DNA from 4 places in the Pseudarthrobacter sp. MDT1-56 genome. Region 2 is predicted to be linked to each of the others. Evidence: riboswitches for the same ligand, from Rfam matches in the RefSeq annotation. Region 2 holds a riboswitch; each other region holds the start of a gene.
The links. Region 2 has a riboswitch for cyclic di-AMP ahead of AC50YC_RS19715 (M23 family metallopeptidase). Riboswitches for the same ligand answer to the same signal wherever they lie in the genome.

Region 1 (6,389 bases), on a different contig from region 2:
AGCTGACGGAAACCGGCCGGAAACGTGCCATCGAGGTCATGCGCAAGCACCGCCTGGCCGAGCGGCTGTTGGCCGACGTGATCGGGCTTGATTGGGCCTACGTCCATGAGGAAGCCTGCCGCTGGGAACACGTCATGAGTGAGCGGGTGGAGCGGCGGATCTTCGAACTGCTCAACCATCCCACTGTTTCGCCCTACGGCAACCCGATCCCGGGCCTCGCGGAGCTGGGCGGCTTGCCTTCCCAGCCCTACGCCGACGGCGTGGTGAACCTGCTTGAGGCCATGGCCGGCTACGGGCCGGATTCCAGGGTCAGGATCAACCGGCTTGCCGAGCCCATCCAGGTGGAACCGGAACTGCTCGTCCAGCTTGATGAGGGCGGCATCCGACCCGGCGCTTTGGTGGCACTGGAACGAGTGGGGGAGTACATCTCCGTGCGCGTGCCGGACATCGAAGGGGCCCTTGAGCTCCCGCCCGAGGTGGCTGCCCACGTCTTTGTTACCGTCGGTTAACTACCGATCACCGGCAACTCGTGGGACCACCCATGAGTTGTGCACAGGTCGATAACGGATTTATTACTGCACGGCTTAATCCCCTATAGTTGATCAGTAGTACCGATACCAAAGCGTTATCTGATCCGAGCCGAGCTCTGCCAGCGGATCAGACGCAGAACCACCTTCTGGCAGGGGCGGGGGAACCACTTCCGGCTGTTCAACAGCCTTGGGGTGAAGTCCGTCAGCGGCAAGCACTCTCCAGCAGGGAAGTCCCTTGATGCCTCTGTGCCTGGATGCTTGCCACAGCGGACCGGGTCTTTGATCTCTCTGACCCGAATCCGACAGCTAACTTCGCAGGCTCTCCAGAGAGGAACCGTTCTTGACCATCCAGACCGCCAGGGGCCGCCGTCGTGCGCACGGTCCCGCTCCGGAGCCGCGTCCGGCCGTCGCCGTCACGGCAGACCGCCCACGCGACGCGCACCGTGATGAACGCCGAGGCCGCCGCAGCCCATTCCGTCAGGTGACTGACTTCGCCGCGGCCAGCGGCGTCGGCCAAAAAGCTGGCATTGCACTGGCTGCCACGGGACTGGTCCTCACCGTCACCGTCCCCGCCACGGGCCCCGTCATGGCCACCGACGCCGGGACCTCCGCCGAATCCGTCTCTGCCGCGGTCCAGCCGGATGTCACCGCCGCCGAGGCCAAAATTGACTTCAACCGCACCGCCGTCACCACCCAGGGTGACCCGGACGGCAAGCTCAAGCAGTTGCTGAGCGCCCAGTCCGCCGGCTCCATCACCCGCGCCGCCTCCTCCGGCAGCCTCGGGGCGCCCCTGGTCCAAATGAATTCCTCGTCGCCCTTCGGCTACCGCGTCAGCCCCATCACCGGTGGTTCCGGAGAGTTCCACCGCGGACAGGACTATTCCGTCCAGTGCGGCACCGCTGTCCTTGCGGCCGCCAGCGGCACCGTAACCTTCACCGGATGGCATCCCCACGGCGGCGGAAACCGCGTGGTGATCGACCATGGAAACGGCCTGGAGACCACTTACAACCACTTGTCCTCAGCCAGCGTCAAGGTGGGCCAGCAGGTCACCCGCGGCGGTGTCGTGGCGATGAGCGGCACCACCGGCGCCTCCACCGGCTGCCACCTTCACTTTGAGGTCATGATCAACGGCGAAGTCGTCGATCCGACCGGCTGGCTCTAACCGAGCTGATGGGACACTCTCGCATTCCTGTGACACGCCGTGATCTGAATGTGACATTGAGCCCCAACTGCTGTACCGTTTGACCTACGCCAACTTTTCCGAAGTTGGCGCTCTTGAGTGGATTGCCTAGCTCTGCCACCGCTCAAGGTCCGTTCGCATTACATCGTCTGGCAGGGGCGGGGGAACCAATTTTGGCCTTCGAAAGAAGGCCTTGGGGTTAAGTCGCAAAGCTTCCCAGGAAGCAGCGCGGCCGGGTGACTCCCATCCGAATCCGACAGCTCACCTCGCAGGCATTGGGAGAGGCTACTTTCGTGTCTTCACGCCACAATGCTGCGCTTAACCGCGCTTGCGCGGCTCTAACGAGCCCGCTGAAATCCAACCTCCGCGTTGCCCTTGCCGGCGCCCGGAACGGATCTCACCCCGCCGACTCAATCTCTGCTGAGTCCGGCCCGCAGGCCATGCACCTGCAAGCAGTTCCCGCTTTTGGCGCGTCTTCGCAGTACACCCTTCGCTAAGTAACCCATTTCGGGGCGATCCGGCGTACCCCCAAGATGCCGGAGCGTCCTCAGCCCGCGCCCAAAAAGCGCGGACCCAGGATCACGAAAGAGAGAACTTAATGACTACTCGTGCAAACGCACGGCACCGCGCCGAGGTCACCAAGACCAACTCGCTGGCCGTCATTGCCAAGACCGTCGGCGACAACGCCGGTGGCATGGGTCGCCAGGCCGCAGTTATCGCTGCTGCCTCCGGCCTCGTCCTGACCAGCGGAATCGCAGCCAACGCTGCTGAGGCCAACGTTCAGCGCGAGTCCACCTCCGCTTCCACCCTCGAAGTCCAATCGGCCGCCCCGGCGACCATCTCGGCTGCTTCGACCATCGCGATCTCCTTCGAGAAGCCGGCCGTCACCACCACCCCGGCCCCCGTCGTCGAAGCCCCGAAGCCTGTAGTGAAGGTCCAGGAGGCTCCCACAGCAAACACGGCCAACGCTGCCAACACGGCCAAGACCGCCAGCACCAAGGTCGGCGCCACCGCCACCACGGCCGCCAGCACCACCGCCGCCAGCACCAAGGCTCCGGCCGTCGCCAGCGGCATGGGCGCCACGATCGCCGCTGCCGCCTACGCCCAGCTCGGCGTGGGCCAGGACTGCACCGCCCTCGCCACGAACTCGCTGGCTGCTGCGGGCATCAACTACCACGGCTGGCCGGCAGGTTACCTGTCCCTCGGCCGCACCGTAAGCGCCGGCGAGGCACAGCCGGGCGACCTCGCTTACTACCAGAACGGCGGCGCGGGCGTGGCCCACATCGCTGTTTACGTCGGCAACGGCAAGGCCGTCCACGGCGGCTGGAACGGTGGAACCACCTCCCTGCAGAGCGTCAACGTCGGCTCCGGCCCGGTCTTCATCCGCGTCGGCGGCTAAGACAGCGACAGCTAGCAACACAAAGGACCCCCGCCATTCGGCGGGGGTCCTTTGCGTTGCCAGGACGTGAACTTCAGCGGACACGAGCGGGGCGGGCAAAAAAGATTCGGTGAATTGGCATCTCCATGTTTACTCTTGTTTTGTCGATCCATAGCCCGACCATGCAGAGGGCAGCCGGCCCTCGTGCCCCTGGCGGGTGCGGCCGTGAAGAGGTATGCGGATGCGCACTCTCGTTCTGAATGCTGGATATGAACCGCTGGCGGTTGTGACCTTCCGCCGGGCGCTCGTCCTTGTGCTGACTGGAAAGGCCAGTGTCGTGGCGGAAGGCGACGATCCCGTCGTCGGTCCGCAGGACGTCCTGGGCCGGCCGTCGGTGATTCTCCTGAATCGCTACATCCGGCCCCGGTACAACACCGTGACGGCCGTGAGCCGCCGCGGGGTACTCCGCCGGGACGGACACCGCTGCGCCTACTGTGGCAAAGCCGCCCACACCATCGATCATGTCCAGCCCAAATCCAGGGGCGGTGCGGATTCCTGGGAAAACCTCGTCGCTGCCTGCCTGCGGTGCAACAACGCCAAAGGCGACCACACCCCGGGGGAAATGGGCTGGAAGCTCGGCTTCAGCCCCGCGCCGCCCAAGGGCACGACCTGGCAAATCAAGGAGCTCGAGAAGCCGACCCCGGCCTGGGATCCCTTCCTCCTGCCGGAATCCGCTGCCTGACACGGCGCGCCCCGGCCGCTGCGCCAGGGCAGGACCTATAGCCAGTTAGGCTGGGCCGGTGGAATTCGACGCTGTCATTCTGTCCGGGGGCAGGTCGTCCCGGCTGGGAGGCGTGCCCAAATCCGGTCTGATGCACGACGGCGCCACCCTCCTGGAGCGCGCCCTGCAGGCCGCTCGCGGCGCGGCCGCGGTCGCCGTCGTCGGGCCTGACCCGGGAACCCTGCCCGAGGGTGTGCTGAGCTGCCGGGAGGAGCCGGCCTTTGCGGGCCCCGCCGCAGCCGTCGCCGCGGGACTCGCCGCGCTGGACCGGCACCGCAGCCGCGACCCCCGCCACCCCGCCGCGGCAGCGCTGACGCTGGTCCTCGCCGTCGACATGCCCCGGGCGGATGCCGCCGTCCGAACGCTGCTGGCAGCCGCTGCGGAAGCCGCTCCGGGCGACGGGCTGATGGCAGTGTCCGCTGATGGGCGCCGGCAGCCGCTGGTCGGGCTTTATAGCACGGCTGCGCTACAACACAGCGTAGCCGAAGCCAGGCAGCGCGGCGCGCTCGAAAATGCCTCCGTATTCGCCCTTCTTGCTAGGCTGGAGGTGCGGGAAGTCAGCGTCCCCAGGGGGTCCACGGATGATGTGGATACCTGGGACGATGCCTCCGCGTTAGGGGTGACCGGGCCGACTGACGGCCACGGCTTCGACGGCCATCACCGCGACAGCCATGGACCAGGCATAAGGCCCAGGGATCCCCGGCTGAACTCGACTTTGGAGGCAAACGGTGAAAACCCAGGATGAAACACTCGAAGACTGGTGCCGTGCCCTGCTTCAGGCCCTGGAACTGGAAGACGTCGAGGTTGACGTGAACGAAGTCCTGGCCCTGGCCGGGGTGGCGGCGCACTCCGTGGTGCGCCCTGCCGCGCCTTTGACCACGTTTATTGCCGGCTTCGCGGCGGGCCTGGCCTCGGGCTCCGGCCAGGCCACGGATGCCGTCTCAATGCAGGCCGCGATGGGCGTTGCCCGCAAACTGGCCAAAGACTACGCAGCCAACGAAGCCTCCGGGGCATGACACCTGAACCCCCTCACGGCAGTGCAGCTGCCGCGGGGGATGAGCCTGCGCCCCATCGGCACCTCGCGCACACTTGGCAGGAAGCCCGGCAGCTCGCCTTCGACTGCGCGACGCCCATCCCCGCCGCCCCCGTGCTTCTTCGCGATGCGCTGGGGCGGAAACTCGCCGCCGACGCGGAAGCGCTCGTGGACATGCCGCACTACGCCTCGTCCGCCATGGACGGCTGGGCCGTCAACGGCAGCGGACCGTGGATCCTCGCGGAACCCGGCCAGCGGCTGGCTCCGCACCAGGCCAGCCCGATCGTCACCGGCGGGCTGATTCCTCCCGGGGCTAAGGCCGTGCTGCGGAGCGAAAGCGGCACCATTGCCGCCGATGAGGACGGGCTGCCGGTCCTGCAGCTCGGCGGCGGCGCGAAGCCCGGCGAGCCGCGGAACGGCGAGCACATCAGGAAAGCCGCGGAGGAAGCCGCCGCCGGCGACGTGCTGATCAAGGGCGGCACCGTGCTCAACCCCGCCCACCTCGCCCTCGCGGCCCTCGCCGGGCACGACAACCTTCCGGTCCTGGGCAAAGCCGTGGTCCGGCTGGTGTTCACCGGCTCGGAAGTCGTCACTGCCGGGATCCCCCGGCCGGGGGAGGTGCGCGACACCTTCGGTCCCCAGCTCGCCGGCGTCGTGGAAATGCTCGGCGGGATCTGCGCCGGCGAAACGAAAATCGGCGACAGCTACGCTGAATGGCTCACCGCGCTCGAGGACACCGACCCGCAGGCGGAAGCCGGGGCAGCTGCTGTGCCGCAGCCTCCCGCGCGCTCCGGCGCCGAACCGTTGCCCGCCGACGTCGTCATCACCACGGGTGGCACCGGCCGGTCCGGCACTGACCACCTGCGGCGTTCCGTCGCCGAACTCGGCGGACGGTTGCTGATCGACGGCATCGCCATGCGGCCCGGCCATCCTGCCGTGCTGGCTGAACTGCCGGACGGCAGGTTCATCATCGGGCTGCCGGGCAACCCGCTCGCGGCCATGATGGCACTGTCAACCATCGGGGCCCCGCTCCTGGCGGCGCTGGGGCACCGGTCCCTGCCGGCCGTCACCGAGGTGCCCTGCGGCTCCATGATTGACCCTGACCCCGGCCGGACCCGGCTGATGCCTTTCCGGCTCGTCTACGGCATGGCGTCTCCGGCGCAGCACACCGGCCCGGGCATGATGCGCGGACTGGCCGCGGCCGACGGCGTCCTGGTGGTCCCGCCGCATGGAGTGCAGCTGGGGGAAACCGTCCCGGCCTTCGCCCTGCCCTGGGGCACGCCCCTTCCGGAACTGGCGGTGCCGAAAGACAAGCCCGCCCCCAAACGGCCCGCCCGCAAGCCTGCCGGTTCCGGCGGGCCGGTGGACTGGAGTGAACTGCTGGGCTAGCGCCCGGTCCCGAACCCGCGCTGGCCACCCGGCCCAGTGCTTGCCATGATGGAACTATGTTGGTTAGGAGTACCTGATGGGCCGCGTCACGCAGCGCC
Region 2 (4,182 bases):
GACCTCAACGATGTTTGCAGCCGCACGAGCGAACGTCTCGGCTTCTATACGAAACGGGTTGTACACCAATGGGGACTGGGCGGTTTCCAACGATCGTCGCAACGGCTCGATTTGAAGGCAACCATATCGCTCGATTGCCCGTTGCCGACCTGACCGCGCCGACGATGACTGCCGGATAAGAGTGCCGGAAAGCGTCCCGCCAGAGTGCGCTACATCGGACAGGGCCTACGGGAGATCTACTAGTGTGCAGACCGGGCCGGATTCTGGCTTCGTTGTGATTCGGGTAGCCCGCCCGCCCGCGGACCGGCTACTGGGACAGCTTGCGGGCGGGCAACTGCGGGACAATCTGACAGCTTTTGGGAGCAGGGGATGGCATCGTTTGGAGCGGTTGACCAGGGGCCTTGGCGGCCTGCTTGGCAAAGTCCTTCCAAAGTAGATCTGATCAAGGAATTGTCTTGTTTTTACTCGCCACACTGCTCTTAATCGCGCTGGCGTTCGGCGCATTGGCCCTGATATTTGTACCCGTGTTTCGTGCGAGAGAGTTCGACAAGAAGCACATACCAAGCCGGAACTGGATTCTGGCGGGCGTCTTAATCGCTTCAGCAATATGCCTTGGCCTCTTCGGTCTGCCAGCGCTAAGCGTGTAGATCTAGCCGGACGCACCGGGCAGGCCCGGCCAGTGAAGGTTCGTAACCGGAAAGCTCCAGGCCCAGCTCCTTAGCTCTCCATATTTGGGGTCAATTCGGGTTATCCACAGCTGGAATGGGAGCCGTTGGGGCAGCTCCCCTGGTCGCCGTAGCGGTGGATAACCCATGAGGATTGTCCCCAGCTGTGGGCAGCGGCCCGAGTCCCACGGTGCCATCGGGAAAAGCCTGGGGCTGAAGTGACGCAACGGCTTGGTGGGAAGCAAACCGAGCGGCGGCACTATACTACCCGAGGACGGCTCGCGGCCGGCCGTTGATCTCATCAGCGGCGAAGCGGACTTCAGCTTGTTCTACCGTGCTGAGGTCTGCACCCCTGCGAAAGTACTGGCGGAGCAGGCCGTTGGCATTCTCGTTCGAAGCACGTTGCCAGGGGCTGGCCGGATCACAGAAGTAGACGAGAGTTCCCAGCGCCGCAGTGACTTCGGCGTGCTTGGCCATCTCGGAGCCCCGGTCCCACGTCAAGGTCCTCCGCAGCGTGGCCGGCAGGACCCCGAGCGCGTCAATGAGCTGGTCACGCATGTTATCGGACCTGTTTCCGGGACGGAGCACGAAGGCGACGAGGAGCCTCGAAGAGCGTTCCACCAGCGTCACTATCGCTGATTTGTTCCCCTTCCCCATGATGAGGTCACCTTCCCAATGGCCTGCTTCTTCCCTGGTAGCGATGTGGGCTGGGCGGTCAAAGACCCTTAGAGCATCAGCAATGTACTGGCGTGACTTCACCTTGGTCCGGGACCGCGGCCGCCTGCTGAACTTACCGGATTGCAGTAGCCGGGCAGACCCGGTTGGAACGGGGCGGATGCTCAGATGGGACAGCGCACGGTAGACCGTTTCATGCACCAGATGCCGATGTTTTTCTCCTGGAAACCGTTCCTTCAAGGCCCGGCAGACCTGCTGAGGGCTCCACCGTTTCGACAGGCACTCCACAACGTAATGCCGCAACTCGTCATCACCGGCAAGCTTGGCCAGCCTTGGCCTCGGCCTTCTCTTCCGTGCCATTTTCTGGGGCGGAACGGATGATACCGGCGTGAGTCGGGACGATTCCGAGCTAACTCCCTGCTGATTGTGGACGGTGACCGGCCAAGATCACGAGCGATGGATTGCAGACTCGCCCGAACCAGCAGCCGGTCGGCGATGTAGATCCGTTCGTCCTCTGACAAATAGCGGCTGGACCCGCCTGCCGCAGGAAGCGCCTTGCGGGGCCTCGGATCCAAGCCTTGCTGCACCAAGCCCTCCACCCCGTTGCGTCCATGCAACCAACGATGGCCCGTGTTCGGGTTGATCCCAAGAATCTTGCATGCTGCCCGGTTGGAGTGCCCTTCTTTCATGAGCTGAACATACAAGGACCTCTTCTCTACCAAGCCCGGAGGCCCCATTTTCCTCGATCGGCGCGTCGCACTGCGCATGAATCAACACCACTTTCCGTTGGTGTTGCGACGTTGGTTGGAAACCGCCCAGCTCTGAGCTGTGCGGAGGGCTCCACCTGACCCCCAGTGGGCACAACGCTTCCTGCCATAACCGCGGGCCCCCACACCGGCACCCAAGGTTCTGCATATAACGAATTTGTAACTTATGCGAACCATTCGCTAGAGTTGAAGCAGAACATACCCCTAACGGTATGTCTGCGACCGCTTCGCCAAGCCCCGCCGGCGGTCAATGAACCTATCTTCTCAAGGCGGGGGCGGAGGACCCATTTACGGTGCGCCATGGTGCACCTTGGGGTGAAGCTGATCCTGTGACTGCGTGCCTGAACGTATCCGCAGGACGGCCGGACAGTCCACTCTTCCGAATCCGACAGCTAACTTCGCCGGCGCCGAGAGGACCACTATTTTGCCTGCCCAGCCAGAACACGGCCGCCGCCGTGCCCTTCCGTCCCCTTCCACGGCGTCCAATCGGGTTGCAATCCATGAACCATCGAGGCGGTCCCGGGGCCAGCAATTTGGCGTTGCGGCAGCAGTTACGGCAATGATTGCCCTCACCGCGCTGTCTACAGCCCATGCGGATTCCGGTGCACACTCTGCAGGCAAGGACCAGTCGGTCGCTGCAGCCCCGGCCACCCAAGTGGCCGTTTCGGCGGACGCCGGTGCCGGTCTGACCTTTGACCGCCCGGCTGTGACCTCACAGCCGGCACCCGCTCCGCCGGCTCCTACGCCTGCACCGGCTCCGCTGGTGCAGGCCGCGGCAGTGCCCGCGGCACCTGAATCTGCCCCCGCACCGGTGTCGAAGGGGCTGCGGGCTCCGCTCGCGTCGATGAACGTCAGTTCCGCTTTCGGCTTCCGGGTCAGCCCCATCACCGGAGCTGCAGGTGAGTTGCACACCGGCATTGACCTGACGGGCGCGTGCTCGACAACGGTATTCGCGGCCGGTGCCGGGACCGTCACCGAGGCCGGCTGGAGCCCGTACGGCGGCGGCAACCGGATTGTGGTGGATCATAGCAACGGCTTGAAAACCACCTACAACCATCTGGCCAGCATTGGTATCTCGACCGGGCAGGCCGTAGCACAGGGCCAGCAAATCGCAGGCGTTGGTACGACCGGAGCGTCCACTGGCTGCCACCTCCACTTTGAGGTCCTGGCCAACGGCAAGACCGTCAATCCCTCCGCCTTTATCTGATCTCAGCCAGGGCTGCTGCCCCTCCAGCCGCCGAATGCTTCGTGCTTCCCAAGCGGCAGACGCACCATCTATGACCCCCTCGGAAACAAGGTTTGGTGGACCTCCGGCGCCTCGTTTTCGGCCTTTGGGTACGTACGGTCGCCCGGGCCTCCAGCGGTCCTGGCCCGGGCCCCGCAAGGTCTCCCGGCTCGCCACCGACGCCCCGGTAAGTCGCGGCCGCCGCCGCGTCCTCACCGGCTCCGGTTCGAACAATAGTGGGCTCCCTGACTATGTCGTCGATATGGATCCCCATGGAATGGCTGTGCGAAACGGGTTGAGCTCCCCGGGCGTATTCGATTTGCGAAACCAACGCTGAGCGGTCGTGATGCTTGCGCTCTTCCGCCAAATGGAACGTACCTACGCGATCGGTCGCGATGCCCTCGCGAGTGCCGTTGCTGCTGCTAAGGGTAAAAGGAATGGCTGGCCCAGCGTGGTCGATCCTACGAAACTCGCTTTCGTCGCACACCTACTCGACCAGTAAGACCTGTCCATCTCCGGGACTGCCCAGTCCACGGGCGTCACTGGCTCCGGCCTCTACTGTCACCTGCCGCCCCGGGCCCCAAAGACGATGAACGCCGAGAACCAAAAGGACGTCTAGGAGGAGAACCCGAGAGTCCGCTGCTGCTGGTGCAGGCGTCCGTGACCGGAGCCTTCCGTATGTCCCGAGGGAGGCGACTTCGAACTGAAAAATTTGGGGTACCGGGGGACCAGGTTACTTGACTCTGCCGGTTTCGAGCAGCGGGATGCCACGCTCGGCCGCCAGCTTGAGGGACTCCTTGACGCGGTCATCCATCTCGATGCGGATGGCCACGTGCAGGGCCTTGGCCGG
Region 3 (6,389 bases), on a different contig from region 2:
GCGGTAACGGTACCGGGGACGTGCGGACCGTGGCATCAGCAGCCAGACCCCGCCTTCGCCGGCCGTTTCCCGCTCCGGGAGGTCGTGGTGCAGGATCTTGTCCGGCAGGTATGCGGCAGCCGATTCCACGAAGGCCTCCTGGATGGCTGCCGCGAGCTGCAGCTGGTCCTCGAAGACCTCCTCGGGCAGTTCCATCAGCCTCAGGACGGTGCCCTCCACCGTGGACGCCACCGCCTCACCGGAGAGCAGACGCTCCGACTCAGCCTCGGTCTCGAAGCCGAAAACCCTCAGGCCAAGGTCAGCGACCGGCGTCGCAATCAGCTTGGCAGGGCCGGCACCGATCAGCCCCTTGGTGAGGCCCGCAATAACGCCCGCCACGAACTTGACCACCCGTTGCCGGCCGATGATCGATATACCCAGCTTGATCAGGGGCTGCACGGCCATGACAGCGGGCAGGAACTGTTCGATTTCAGCTTCCGGGCTGCTGCCTTCGGGCAGTTCCGCGAGCCGCTCGGCGAACCTGGCGCGGGCCGCCTCCAGGGCGGCAACAGCATCCGCGGACTCGTACTCGCGCGGCTCGAAGAAACTCTCACCGAGTTCCTCCTCGGCTTCGGGAGCGTACAGCAGAGACGCGACTTCGAGCTCAAAAACCTCCGCGAGCCCTTCAGCGGAGGCGTGATCCTCGGCTTCGGCCTCGGCGACTCCCAGTTTGGCGGCCAGTTTGCGGGCCAACGGCCTGACACTGGCCGGCAGCCGGTTCATGGCGGAACTGATGACACGCTTGAGCAGGGGCCTGACCAGGCCTTTGAGCTTGTTCAGCAGAAGACCAATGGGAAGGACCTTGCCGACTGCCGCGATACCCTTCTTGACCAGCCCGACAGCGCCGCGCGCCAGCTTCTTTCCGGCCCGGATAAGGCCGCCGATGAAACCCTCATAGCCGGAGAGCCCGTACTGGGACTCGTTGCTGGCGGCCTCCAGGAGCTGTTCAAACTCCTGGGCCGGCAACCCGTAGACATCGGCCGTCACGAGACGTTCAGCGAACCCGTCCAGGGCGCGTTCGGCCTCCGCGGCGATCGGCTCCACCCAGTCCTCCAGCGAGGCGCGGGTATCCGCCTCGGCCGGCAGCGAGGACCAGTTCCGCTGATCCGCCAACTGGTGGGCCGCAGCGTCGTTGATGAGCTGGTCCAGGGCGTCCACAAAATCTTCGTCTTCGAGTTCCGTATAGAACGCCGCGGCCTCTTCGACCTCCGGGGCGAAGGCCTCCGTCATGAACCTGGCCGGGAAGGGCGTGTTCAAGACCGCCTCCGGGGCGGCGGCCTGGGCAAAAGCTGGGGTCGCGGGAGGCTCGGCCAATGACAGGCCAGAGAACAGAGTCTCGCCGGTGAAGCCGGACTGTGCGTCCATGACACCCTCCTTACGGGATATTGTTTTCAGCTTCGGGGACTTCTGTGTTTTCCACCGTCAATCTTCTGTCTCCATTCCCGTCACCGGCTCATTTTCAAGCTCGGCAATAAGTGCTTCGAGCAACATAACGAGTTCGACAGTCCCGGAAACCACCCATTCCCGCCGGCTGCCGTTTGCGGTCCGTACCCGAATAAACACCCCTTGTGGGTTCCGCCAGAGGCGCAGTAATATCACGGAACAATCGGCTTTCATGGCGGAAATGATCCGCCCAAGTTCCTTCCTAGACGTCAACGCTGCGTAGCAATGTTGCCGATCGCCGCGTATGCCGTGGCCGTTTCCTGAATCTTTCCGCGTCATATCTCCGTGGGGTAATAAAATGACGTCTGCAGTAAGTCAAAGTTCCGTCGCAGATTCGGAATCGGAAGGTCAACCGGGCCTGCTCCTCTTGAACGGTTTTTCCCTATTGCTCGCGCATAAAGAGCTTCAGCTGCCCATTCATGCCCAGCGCGTCCTGGCGTTTCTTGCAATTGCCCGCCAGGACGGTGTGAAATGTTCCCGGCAGGCGGTAATAGCTAAATTGTGGGCGGATTCCAGCGCGGATCATGGCCACGGAAGCCTCCGCACTGCGCTGTGGAGAATCCGTTCGGTGCACGGGTCCCTCATTTCTGCGGGCCGAAGCGAACTGGCGCTCGGCGACGGCGTGGTGACGGATCTCCAGTTGTGCCGGGCGCAGGCCGCCAGGCTGCTGGCACCCGGCGGGGACTTGTCGGTCGACGACACCAACAGCTCGCCGCTGACCGGGGACCTGTTGCCGGAGTGGGATGAAGACTGGCTTCTGATAGAGCGGGAACGCCTTCGCCAGGTGCAGTTGCACGCACTGGAGGCACTGGCGGTCCGGCTGCGAACCCTGGGCCGCTATCCGGAAGCAATCGATGCGGCGCTGCGGGCCAAGGCCATCGAGCCGCTCCGTGAATCCGTGCACGCCGTCCTTATCGATATCTGCCTCGATGAGGGGAACGTCGCTGCCGCCCATGAGTACCTTCGGCAATACAGTTCGTTGCTGTGGACCGAGCTGGGATTGCGGCCATCGCCGAGGCTGCTGGAGCGGGTCCGTGGCGTGTCCCGGGTTCCCCGCCAGTGAGGATCGGGCTCAGCGTCCCGGCCGGCGTTCCACCACGGCATAGGCCTTTTCGTCGAAGAATTCCCAATCCGTGATCACCATAAAGCCGAGGGCATCCACGCGGTCGTTCAGGACATGCACGTCAAAGCCGCCGTCACGGGGTTCGGCGTCCCAGGTGGACACGTGGACCTCCCCGTTTTCCAGCACCAGCAGCTCGGTGTTGACATTGAAGTCCGCCGGCGGCTGACTGCTCAGCTGGCAGATGGCGACACAGTGCCTGATGACGTCGGGACTGTCCATTTTGGGCCTCCGCTTCGGGGGAACGGTGATGGCATCATCCTATGCCCGCGGCGGGGTCCGGCGGGGCCGGCCGGACGCCGGTCACCACCGCCCGCCACTGTGCCGATGTGACACTCCGTAATCATTCCGTTACCGTTGTTAGGTGCCTGTTGTTTCCGAGACGGGCTCTCCCCAGCCGATTGCCTAACTCTGCCGCGGCTTGGGGATAACTCGCAGCAACGTCCGGCAGAGACGGGGAAACCAATTTTGACCCGCTGTTCTCCAGGGGTCTTGGGGTGAAGCCGCACGGCCCGTCATGATCGGGCCAGCGTGCGGCCGGGTGCCTCCCATCCGAATCCGACAGCTCACCTCGCAGGCATTGGGAGAGGCTTCTTCAATGACTTTTAGCAATACCCGTGCGCCCAAACGCGCCGATCTTCGCAGCAAACGCCGCGCCGCCGGTACCATCGGCCGCCAGGCCGCAGTTCTTGTAGCCGCTTCCGGAATGGTGCTCAGCGGCGCCATGGCCGCGAATGCAGCCGATGCACCGACCGAGCGGGATTCCGCACCGGCGTCGTCCGTTGACGTCCAAGGCCTGGTTTCCGCGCCGGTCATGGCGGACTCCGCCGTCCAGATCACGTTCGAGCGCCCGGCCGTTGAGACTGCTCCGGCTCCCGTGGTCGAGGCACCCAAGCCTGTCGCCGCTCCGAAGGCACCGGCAGCTAAGGCCCCGGCGGCACCCGCCCCGGCGCCTGCCCCCGCTGCCGCCGCCAAGGCGACGGTGAAGGTCCAGGCCGCACCCGCCCCCGCCGCTGCCGCCCCGGCGGCCGGTGGAGTCAACGCCACCCTGCTGGCCGTCGCGTACGGCCAGATCGGCATCACGCAGGACTGCACCGCCGTGGTGGAGAAGGCCCTGAACGCTGCCGGTATCGCGGTCGGTGACATCGGCCCGACGGCCTTCATGAAGTACGGCAAGGTCGTCGCTGATCCCCAGCCCGGCGACATCATCGTCCAGTCCGGCCACGTCGCCATCTACGCCGGCAACGGCCAGGCCATCAGCGGCGGCATGAACGGCGTCAACGCCACCATGACGCACCCGCTGTCCTGGCTGACCGCCACCGGTCCCGTGACGTTCGTCCGCGCCGGCTAGCAGCACCGCTCACAGCATGTCGAAGGCCGGTCGATCGGTTGCCTTGGGGGCAGCAGATCACCGGCCTTCAGCTTGCCCGGGGTCCGGCTCCGATGCATACCTCAGCAACACCACACCGTTGCCGAACGGACGGCTCTCCAGCAGCCTCAGTGGCGTCATCACGTCCGTCTCCTGGAAAAGGGGCGTGCCCCGTCCGACCAGGACCGGGTGCACATAGATCCGATACTCGTCGATCAGCCCGAGCCGTCTGAAAGACGCGGACAGATTGGCGCCGCCCAGCGCCAGATCACCGCCGGGCTCTTCCTTGAGCCTCGCAATGTCCTCGGCGACGACGTCGCGCACCACCTCGGTATGCCACCCGGCCGACGCCAGGGTCCTGGAGTAGACGATTTTCGGCATGTCCCGCCAGATCCCCGCGAAGTCGGCCTCCGTGGGGGTGCTTGAGGGGTCCTGGTCGGCCGTCGGCCAGTAGTCGGCCATCAGTTCATAGCTGACACGGCCGTCCAGGAAAGCGCCCATGGTCCGGAGTTCATCGTTGAAGTGGCGGTGCAGTTCATCATCCACCCGGTGCCAGCTCAGGTCCCGGTCCGGACCCTCTATGAATCCGTCCAGGGATACCTGCATCATCAGGATGACCTTGCGCATCACGGGCTCCTTTCCGAAACTGCCGGCCGGGGTTCCAGCGTACGCCGCGCCCCGCAGCTGCGGCAGGGGACGGGAAGGTCCGACGCCGGGCGGCAGCTTATTGCCGTTCCGGAGTTCACCCCGCCTGCGGCCGTGTCAAAGTGATCCTGACCGGCAGCATCTTGCCGAATGTGGCGGCTTCCGGCGCCGCAGCTGCCGGGATCCGGCTCGAGGACCTGCCTTTTACGGGCTCTCCGTTGCACGGGGCACAGCGGGAACTTCGTTTCCGTCGGCAGGAGCTAGCCGGCTGATCCAGGGTCCCGCGGGCGTGGCCCCTTGCGCTCAGGCCCTGCCGGTAGAAGAATGCAGGAAATTTGAAGCCGCGCCGCGGTTCTTTACTTTCGGAGGAAACGCATGCCCAAGAGCCTGCCTGTGGCGTCAGCCGACGTCACGCCCCCGATGATGTCCCGGGGCTGAAGCCTAGTGGAATCCTGGGGCCCCGGCCGGCACTACAGCAGCGGCCGACACACACATGAGGCGGCACAGGGATCCGGGCCGCGCCTGTTGAGCCGCTTGGGCGGGATCCGCCCGCAGTTCCTGATCGCGCTGGTTACCGTTCTTGGCCTGATCACGGCCGGGGCCGTTTACGGCACCATCCAGGGCCGGGGTCCGTCCGACGCCGGGGCCGCGCCGGCTACGTCCGCGTCAGCCCCAGCAGGTTCCGCCGGAGCAGCCGACCCGTTGTCCGCCGCCGGCTCGAGCGAGAGCGGCGGAACGCCCACGGCAGTACCCCCGACGCCGTCACCCGCCGCCGTCACGCCCGCCGCGCCCGCCATCGGGCCGGCGCTGGACGCGGAAATCAACGCCGTGATCGCGGCCTACAGCGGCTACCAGGTGGGCGTTGCCCTGATCGATGTGGCTGACGGGGCGGTGCACGAATACGGGGTCAAGACCAAGTTCGTGGCCGCGAGCACCGGGAAGATCCTCGCCGCCGCCGCCTACTACCATCTGGTGGAAACCGGCAAGGCCTCGCTGGGAACCCCGATGGGGGCATCCACCGCCGGCCAGCAGATCCGGCAAATGGTCCAGCAAAGCAACAACGAGTCGTGGGCGTTGATCCTCGCCGCCGTGGGCCACACGGGACTGACTAACTATGCCGCCTCGATCGGCATTCCCTATGACCGGACCGTGAACAGCCTGACTCCGGCGGAGATGGCACAGATTCTGTCCGAGCTGTACAGCGGCCGGCTGCTCAACGCGGTCAACACCGCCCAATTGCTGTCCTACATGCAGAAAACCAACTACGAATCACTGATCCCGGCCGCCGCACCCGCGGATGTCAGCGTCTTCCACAAGTACGGACTCCTTAACGGCTACCTGCACGACGCGAGCATCCTGGTGCAAGGGGACCGGGCGTACGTGTTCGTCGTCTACACGCTGGGCCGGGACGCGGAGGCTGCCCGCACCCGCGTCTTCCAGGAACTGACCGGCACAGTCGCCGCCGGACTCTTCTGACGACAGTGACCGTTCCCCGGTAGGACACACAACCGTACGCTGGAAAAGGAGGTGAACGACATGAAAGCAGCCCAGGGAGACCGCATCATCATCCGTGGCACCACGGTCGAGTCAGCGGACCGGCACGGGGAAATCCTGGAGGTCAAGGGGGCAGACGGGGCCCCGCCCTATCACGTCAGGTTTGACGACGGCCACGAGACCATCCTGTTCCCCGGCGGCGATTTCGTCGTCGAACGCAGCAGGGACGCCTGATCCCGCTAGAAGCTCGATGAACTGCCGGAGCCGGAGAAACTGCCG
Region 4 (6,389 bases), on a different contig from region 2:
GTCGCAGTGGTTCACCGATTTCACGGTGGCCCAGAGCAAGGCGGCGCTGGCCGCGGTCGGCGCGGTGGAGGTTCCCACCGCCGCCGGGGAGACGCTCTGGATGCTGCCCGACGACGTCGACCAACTCGCCGAGTTCCAGGAACCGGACGACGAGCAGATCCAACTGCTCGCCGGAACGGACTCCCTCGCGCTGCTGCGGCGCAATGCCGCCGAGCTGCTGGCCGAGGAGGACCAGCACACGAACACCCTGGGTTCGCTGGCGCTGCAGGCGGACCTCCCGGACCATCCCATCGTCGACCGGGGACGGATCATCGGGCTGTGGCAGTACGATCCTGGCAAGGAACAAATCGTGCCCTGGGTGTTCCGCACCCCCACGGACGCGGTGACCCGGCGGATCGCCGAAGTCGAGGCTTGGATCCGGGAGGACCTCGGCGACTTCCGGGCCTTCAGCCTCGACTCACCGGCCACCCGGCAGAAACGAATCGACAACCTCGCGGCAGCCGCAACAGGCTCCGCCGCCGTCAGCTAGCCCCGGGATCCCCAGGAGCGGGGGAGCGGCGAGACTCAGGCGCCGCGGTGTCCTGCAAAGAAGTCCTGCAGCAACGCCGCGCACTCCTGCTCCCTGACCCCGCCGAACACTTCCACCCAGTGGTTGAGGCGGCGCTCGCGGAGGATATCGAAGACGGAGCCGGCGGCCCCGGCCTTCTCGTCCCAGGCGCCGAACACCACCCGTGGAATCCGGGCCAGCACCACCGCCCCGGCGCACATGGCGCAGGGCTCCAGCGTCACCACCAGGGTGCAGTCCGCCAGCCGCCAGCCGTCACCGGTGCTCCCGTCCTGGGCGCTGAGTTCCTGCAGCCGCGCCGCGGCCCCGCGGATGGCGACCATCTCCGCGTGCGCCGTCGGGTCCCCGAGGGCCTCCCGTTCGTTGCGGCCGCTGCCGAGCACGGTGCCGTCGGGTCCGATGACGACGGCGCCGATGGGCACGTCCGCCGTGGCCAGCGCGGCACGCGCCTCAGTGAGGGCAAGACCCATCCATTCGGCATGGCGGGGCTCGGGGGAAGTCATTAGTCAATGATAGTTTCGATAGTAAGCACGCTGTGCAGCACAGCTGCCGGCAACGACATTCGGGAGACATCGTGAGTACCGGGATAGAGAGCTGGTTGACGCAGCGCTGGGGAAAATGGGTGGTGCCCTACGCGGCGCTGTGGGTCACCATGCTCATCGGCGGCGTCGTCGTGGTGGTCCTGGCGCTGCTGAGTGCCGAGGTTTATGACGATGTGGTGGACGACGCCGGCCTGGCGAACCTGGACAAGCCCACCCTGGGGATGATGGAACAGCTCCGCAGTCCCGGCCTCGACTCGTTCGTGACGGGGTTCACCAACATCGGGGGCGGGATCGGGATGCCCATTCTGGGTAGCCTCCTCACCGCGTGGCTCATCTGGACCAGCCGGACCTGGCGGCCATTGATCCTGATCGGGGGTGCCGCAGCAGTCTCCGTGACAGCCACCTCGCTGGGCAAGACGCTGATCGGCAGGACCCGCCCGGACCACGCCGACGCCGTCCCGCCCTTCGAATCCTCGCCCTCGTTTCCGAGCGGCCACACGCTCAACACCACGGTAGTGATCGGGCTCGTTGTGTACCTCGCTTGTCTGCAGATCCAACGCACCGCAGCCCGGGTCAGCCTGATAGTGGCCGGCGGGGCCTTCATCTTCGCGATGGGCATGAGCAGGGTCTATCTGGGCCACCACTGGATGACGGATGTGATCATCGGGTGGGTGCTGGGTCTGGCCTGGGTCGGCATCGTGATCCTGGCGCACAGGCTGTTCCATGTGATCCGGCACCGCGAGCATGCCGGCCCCGCGCCCACATTCGACCATCCGGCGCACCTGCGCGACGGCGCCGCAAGCGGGAGTACTCCGGAGGACAGCGACGACGTCGGCGCCCGCGGTCCCACGGGCAGGCCCCCAGCCGCCGGGTGATAGTTTTGACCCATGCGCACTCTCGTTGTGGACCACCCGCTGGTCGCCCATAAGCTCACCGTTCTGCGGGACAAGAACACCCCGTCCCCGGTCTTCCGCCAGCTCACCGAGGAACTCGTCACGCTCCTGGCGTACGAGGCCACCCGCGACGTCCGCACCGAACCGGTGACCATCGAGACGCCGGTCAGCACCACCATCGGCACCGCCTTCACCAAGCCCACCCCGTTGGTGGTCCCCATCCTCCGGGCCGGACTCGGCATGCTCGAGGGCATGACCAAGCTGGTTCCCACGGCTGAAGTCGGATTCCTGGGCATGGCCCGCGATGAAGAGACCCTGGACATCATCACCTACGCAGAGCGTCTCCCCGAAGACCTCACCGACCGTCAGATCTTCGTCCTGGACCCCATGCTCGCCACCGGCGGCACGCTGCGCGAGGCCATCAAGTTCCTCTTCAAGCGCGGCGCTTCCGACGTCACCTGCATCTGCCTGCTGGCCGCCCCGGAAGGCCTGGCGAAACTCGAAGAAGAGCTCGCCGATGCCAACGTGACGATTGTGCTCGCCTCGATCGACGAGAAGCTCAACGAGAAGTCCTACATCGTGCCGGGCCTGGGCGACGCCGGCGACCGCCTCTACGGCGTGGCCGGCTAGTCCAGCCGCCCGGCGTCGGACCTGCCCTCGCGGCCGGACCCTCGCGCGGGGCCCCGGCCTACCGGAATGCCCCGCCCGGTACTAGCCTGAGCCCCATGGACTGGAAACTTGAACTTGTCTTTGTTCCGGTGTCCGATGTGGACCGCGCGAAGGATTTCTACGTCAACAAGGTGGGCTTTAATGCCGACTTCGACGAGCGGCCCATGGAGGGCATCCGATTCGTCCAGCTGACCCCGCCGGGCTCCGGCTGCTCGATCGCCATCGGCGAGGGCCTCACGGACGCCCCGCCGGGCACCGCCCCCAGCCTTCAGCTCGTGGTCAGCGACATCCAGGCCGCCCACCAGCAGCTTAGGGACAACGGCGTGGACGTCAGTGACGTCGATGTCCAGGACTGGGGGCATTTTGTCCACTTCGCCGACCCTGACGGCAACAAATGGGCGGTGCAGTACCTCCCCAACCGTCCCGCCGGCTAAGCCGGCTGGTCTGGCTGTGCCCGGGGTTTAGTACCAGTTGTTGGCGTAGTGGAAGTTCAGGGCGCCACACGGTGAGCCGTAGCGATCCTCGATGTACTCCAGTCCCCAGTTGATCTGGGTGCGGTAGTTCGTCCGGTAGTCGGCGCCCGCGCTGGCCATCTTTTCGGCCGGCAGCGACTGGACCACGCCGTAGGCGCCGCTGCTCGGGTTCGTGGCAGTGGTCTCCCAGTCCGACTCCTTGGTCCAGAGCTTCATCAGGCACTGCATCTGGCTCGGGGCCCAGCCATAGGAGCCCAGCTGGCTGGCCGCGTACGCCTGCGCGCCCGCAGGATCATTGACCGCAACGGGGGCGGGCGCAGGGGCAGGTGCCGGAGCAGGCTCGGGTGCCGGAGCAGGGGCCAGGGCTGCCGGGGCCGGCGCCACCTCGGCCGCCGGGGCTGGGGCGTCGCCGGTGGGGAGGACGGCCTGGTTCTCGACCCGGACACGTTCAAAATCAAGGTGTGTCAGCGGATCCGCCGTGGCGGCTGCCTGCTTGGAACTGTCCGCGCCGGCGTTGCGGGTGGACGTCTCGGACGCCTGGCCGGCGGCGCCGGCCCCCACGAGCACCGCGCAGGCGGCCACAATGACGGCCGCCCGGCGGCCGGCCGAGCCGGCGTTGTGGGCAAACCGGGCCAGGGCTGAAGCGGGCTTGGCTGGTTCGGCGCGGTGGCGCGAATGCTGGGAGCCCGTCGTCGGTGCGGCGCCGTCAGAGCGCGTTTGTGCCTTGGAATCAGTCATGAGTGCCTCTCAACGCCTGCGGAGTTAGCTGTCGGGTTCGGGTGAGGTCACCCGGCCGCACGGAAACTCACGTGTCGGCTTCACCCCAGGGGTGCGATGTGCAGAAATGCCCGGGAACTCTGGGTCCCCCGCCTCTGCCTGGTCCAGCGGAATCCGAGAGGCGGCAGAGCTTGGCGTGCATCCGGATATACGGCCCAGTGATGACCGCACCCTAAAAACCGTACAGGAGTTGGACGCCTATGTCACATTTCGGTAACAGGAAATCCGACGGCGGCGGGGCAGCTTGCGCATTGCCCAGCGACGGAGCGTCCTCACGCGGCGGGTGGAGCCTCCGGCAGCCGGACGGTGAACTCGGTCCGGCCGGGCACTGAGACCACGCCGACAGTCCCGCCATGGGCCGCGACAATCGACTGCACGATCGACAATCCCAGCCCGCTGGTTCCCTCGGCGGAGGCGCTTGTGGCGGGGGCCGCGGTGGTGGCGACCGCGGCGGCTGCCTCGGGCGACCGCGGCGGGTGTAGCGGACGCCGCGGGAGGGACCCCCTGCCGGCTGCCGGCGTCGTGAGGTAAACCGGATTCTTGCGGGATGCGTCCGCACGCGTGAAGCGGGCAAAGACGCGGTCCACGAACTCGGGGGCGATCCCCGGGCCGTTGTCCGTCACGGTCACCACGGCATGTCCGTCCGGGGACCGCTTCACGCCGGTCACCACCGTCGTGCCGGGGCCGGTGTGCTTGCGCGCGTTGGAGAGCAGATTCGCCAGCACCTGATGCAGCTGGGTCGCGTCACCGCGGATCACCACCGGCTCTTCCGGGAGTTCCAGATGCCAGACCCGGTCCGGGGCCATGACCTTCTCGTCGCTGACCGTCTCGATGGCCAACTGGGTGAGGTCCACCTCGCTGAGCTTGAGCGGCTGGCCCTCATCCAGCCGGGCAAGCAGAAGCAGGTCCTCCACCAGGGTGGTCATACGCTCGGACTGGCTCTGCACCCGGGCCAGGGACTTCTGGCCGTCGGGGGTGAAATGCTCGGTCATCCGCATCAGCTCGGTGTAACCGCGGATGGCGGTCAAAGGGGTGCGCAGCTCGTGCGAGGCATCCGCGACAAACTGGCGGACCTTCATCTCGCTCTTCTGCCGGGCTTCGAGGGCATTGGAGACGTTGTCCAGCATCATGTTCAGTGCGTGGCCAACACTGCCCACCTCGGTTCCCGGATGCGCTGCGGACGCCGGCACCCGCACGGCCAGTCCCACCTCTCCGGCGTCGAGCGGCAGCCGGGAGACCTGGGTCGCGACCTGGGAGAGCTGATCGAGCGGCTTCATGGTCCGGCGGATCAGCGCCGTCCCGGCCAGGCCGATGACCACCAGTCCGCCGGCGGACACGAGCACCATGGTCCACACCATGGTGGCCAGCGTGTTCTGCTTCTCTGCGAGCGGCAGGCCGGTCACGATCACGTCCCCGCCCGCCTCGGCGGCAACCAGCCGGTAGGCGCCGGCGGACAGGGTCCGGTCCACCGGCTCGAGCCACGGCGTGAGCTCCAGGAGAATCTCGTCGTCCTCGTCGGTGAGGGATTCCCGGGTGGCATCTTCGGAGAGGAAACCGGCACTGCGGACCGAATCGTCATCGATTCTCGCGTTCAGGGTGCCGATGGGCAGGCCCCGCGCCTCGAGGGGATCGGAGCGGCCGGAGCGGCCAAACTCGCGGGCACGGACCGCTGCCTGCTGCAGCTGGGTGTCGAGCTGCTTGGTCAGAAAGAAGTCCATCGAGGCATAGCTGACAATACCGACGGCGCCGCAGATCGCCACGAGCAGCGCCATGGCGACCAGGACGAGCCGGGTGCGCAGGTGCCAGGTGGACGGGTTGCGCCAATTGAACCCGGAGGGGCGGAACCCGGCGGAGCGCTCAGGCACGGATCAGTCCGCCGGTTTCAGGACGTAGCCGGCGCCGCGCACCGTGTGGATCATGGGTGGACGGCTGGCGTCGACCTTCTTGCGCAGGTAGGAGATGTAAAGCTCCACGATGTTGGCCTGCCCGCCGAAGTCGTAGTCCCAGACCCGGTCCAGGATCTGGGCCTTGCTGACGACCCGCTTCGGGTTCTCCATGAGGTAGCGCAGCAGCTCGAACTGGGTGGCCGTGAGGTGCAGTTCTTCACCCGCGCGCCGGACCTCCCTCGTGTCGACGTTCAGGACGAGGTCCCCGACGACGAGTTCGGCCGTATCCATCGCCGCCACTCCGGAACGCTGGACCAGCCGGTGCAGCCGCAGCAGCACTTCCTCCATGCTGAACGGCTTGGTCACGTAGTCATCCCCGCCCGCAGCCAGCCCGGTGATACGGTCCTGGACGGCGTCCTTGGCTGTCAGGAACAAGGCGGGCACCTCCGGCGCGAAGGCGCGGATCCTGCCCAGCAGTTCAACGCCGTCGAAGCCGGGAAGCATCACGTCGAGCACGAGCACGTCGGGGCGGAATTCTTTGGCAAGCTTCACGGCTTCGGGGCCGTCGGCGGCCACGGCAACGG

Region 1: linked by a shared signal. The riboswitch ahead of AC50YC_RS08565 (NlpC/P60 family protein) and the one ahead of AC50YC_RS19715 (M23 family metallopeptidase) in region 2 are both predicted to bind cyclic di-AMP.
Region 3: linked by a shared signal. The riboswitch ahead of AC50YC_RS15360 (NlpC/P60 family protein) and the one ahead of AC50YC_RS19715 (M23 family metallopeptidase) in region 2 are both predicted to bind cyclic di-AMP.
Region 4: linked by a shared signal. The riboswitch ahead of AC50YC_RS10725 (aggregation-promoting factor C-terminal-like domain-containing protein) and the one ahead of AC50YC_RS19715 (M23 family metallopeptidase) in region 2 are both predicted to bind cyclic di-AMP.

What each region holds. Positions count from the first base shown of each region.
Region 1 covers NZ_JBWZCK010000005.1:55,736-62,124, forward strand. The annotation lists gene AC50YC_RS08555 (iron-dependent transcriptional repressor DtxR) at 1-509, shown strand, start outside; cyclic di-AMP (ydaO/yuaA leader) riboswitch at 658-866, shown strand; gene AC50YC_RS08560 (M23 family metallopeptidase) at 871-1,692, shown strand; cyclic di-AMP (ydaO/yuaA leader) riboswitch at 1,830-1,999, shown strand; gene AC50YC_RS08565 (NlpC/P60 family protein) at 2,309-3,109, shown strand; gene AC50YC_RS08570 (HNH endonuclease) at 3,330-3,830, shown strand; gene mobA (molybdenum cofactor guanylyltransferase) at 3,889-4,614, shown strand; gene AC50YC_RS08580 (DUF6457 domain-containing protein) at 4,598-4,885, shown strand; gene AC50YC_RS08585 (molybdopterin molybdotransferase MoeA) at 4,882-6,291, shown strand; gene fdhD (formate dehydrogenase accessory sulfurtransferase FdhD) at 6,368-6,389, shown strand, end outside.
Region 2 covers NZ_JBWZCK010000032.1:110-4,291, forward strand. The annotation lists gene AC50YC_RS19705 (IS30 family transposase) at 930-1,700, opposite strand; partial or broken gene AC50YC_RS19710 (helix-turn-helix domain-containing protein) at 1,754-2,107, opposite strand; cyclic di-AMP (ydaO/yuaA leader) riboswitch at 2,353-2,526, shown strand; gene AC50YC_RS19715 (M23 family metallopeptidase) at 2,952-3,314, shown strand; partial or broken gene AC50YC_RS19720 (23S rRNA (guanosine(2251)-2'-O)-methyltransferase RlmB) at 4,075-4,182, opposite strand, start outside.
Region 3 covers NZ_JBWZCK010000011.1:21,341-27,729, reverse strand. The annotation lists gene AC50YC_RS15385 (hypothetical protein) at 1-1,404, opposite strand, end outside; gene AC50YC_RS15380 (hypothetical protein) at 1,462-1,761, opposite strand; gene AC50YC_RS15375 (hypothetical protein) at 1,865-2,014, opposite strand; gene AC50YC_RS15370 (AfsR/SARP family transcriptional regulator) at 2,051-2,545, shown strand; gene AC50YC_RS15365 (hypothetical protein) at 2,555-2,824, opposite strand; cyclic di-AMP (ydaO/yuaA leader) riboswitch at 3,026-3,196, shown strand; gene AC50YC_RS15360 (NlpC/P60 family protein) at 3,201-3,953, shown strand; gene AC50YC_RS15355 (dihydrofolate reductase family protein) at 4,011-4,598, opposite strand; gene AC50YC_RS15350 (serine hydrolase) at 5,142-6,092, shown strand; gene AC50YC_RS15345 (DUF1918 domain-containing protein) at 6,153-6,344, shown strand; gene AC50YC_RS15340 (DUF5129 domain-containing protein) at 6,350-6,389, opposite strand, start outside.
Region 4 covers NZ_JBWZCK010000006.1:214,219-220,607, forward strand. The annotation lists gene AC50YC_RS10700 (DNA glycosylase AlkZ-like family protein) at 1-529, shown strand, start outside; gene AC50YC_RS10705 (nucleoside deaminase) at 565-1,068, opposite strand; gene AC50YC_RS10710 (phosphatase PAP2 family protein) at 1,140-1,982, shown strand; gene upp (uracil phosphoribosyltransferase) at 1,995-2,630, shown strand; gene AC50YC_RS10720 (VOC family protein) at 2,726-3,103, shown strand; gene AC50YC_RS10725 (aggregation-promoting factor C-terminal-like domain-containing protein) at 3,131-3,880, opposite strand; cyclic di-AMP (ydaO/yuaA leader) riboswitch at 3,882-4,039, opposite strand; gene AC50YC_RS10730 (sensor histidine kinase) at 4,192-5,784, opposite strand; gene AC50YC_RS10735 (response regulator transcription factor) at 5,788-6,389, opposite strand, start outside.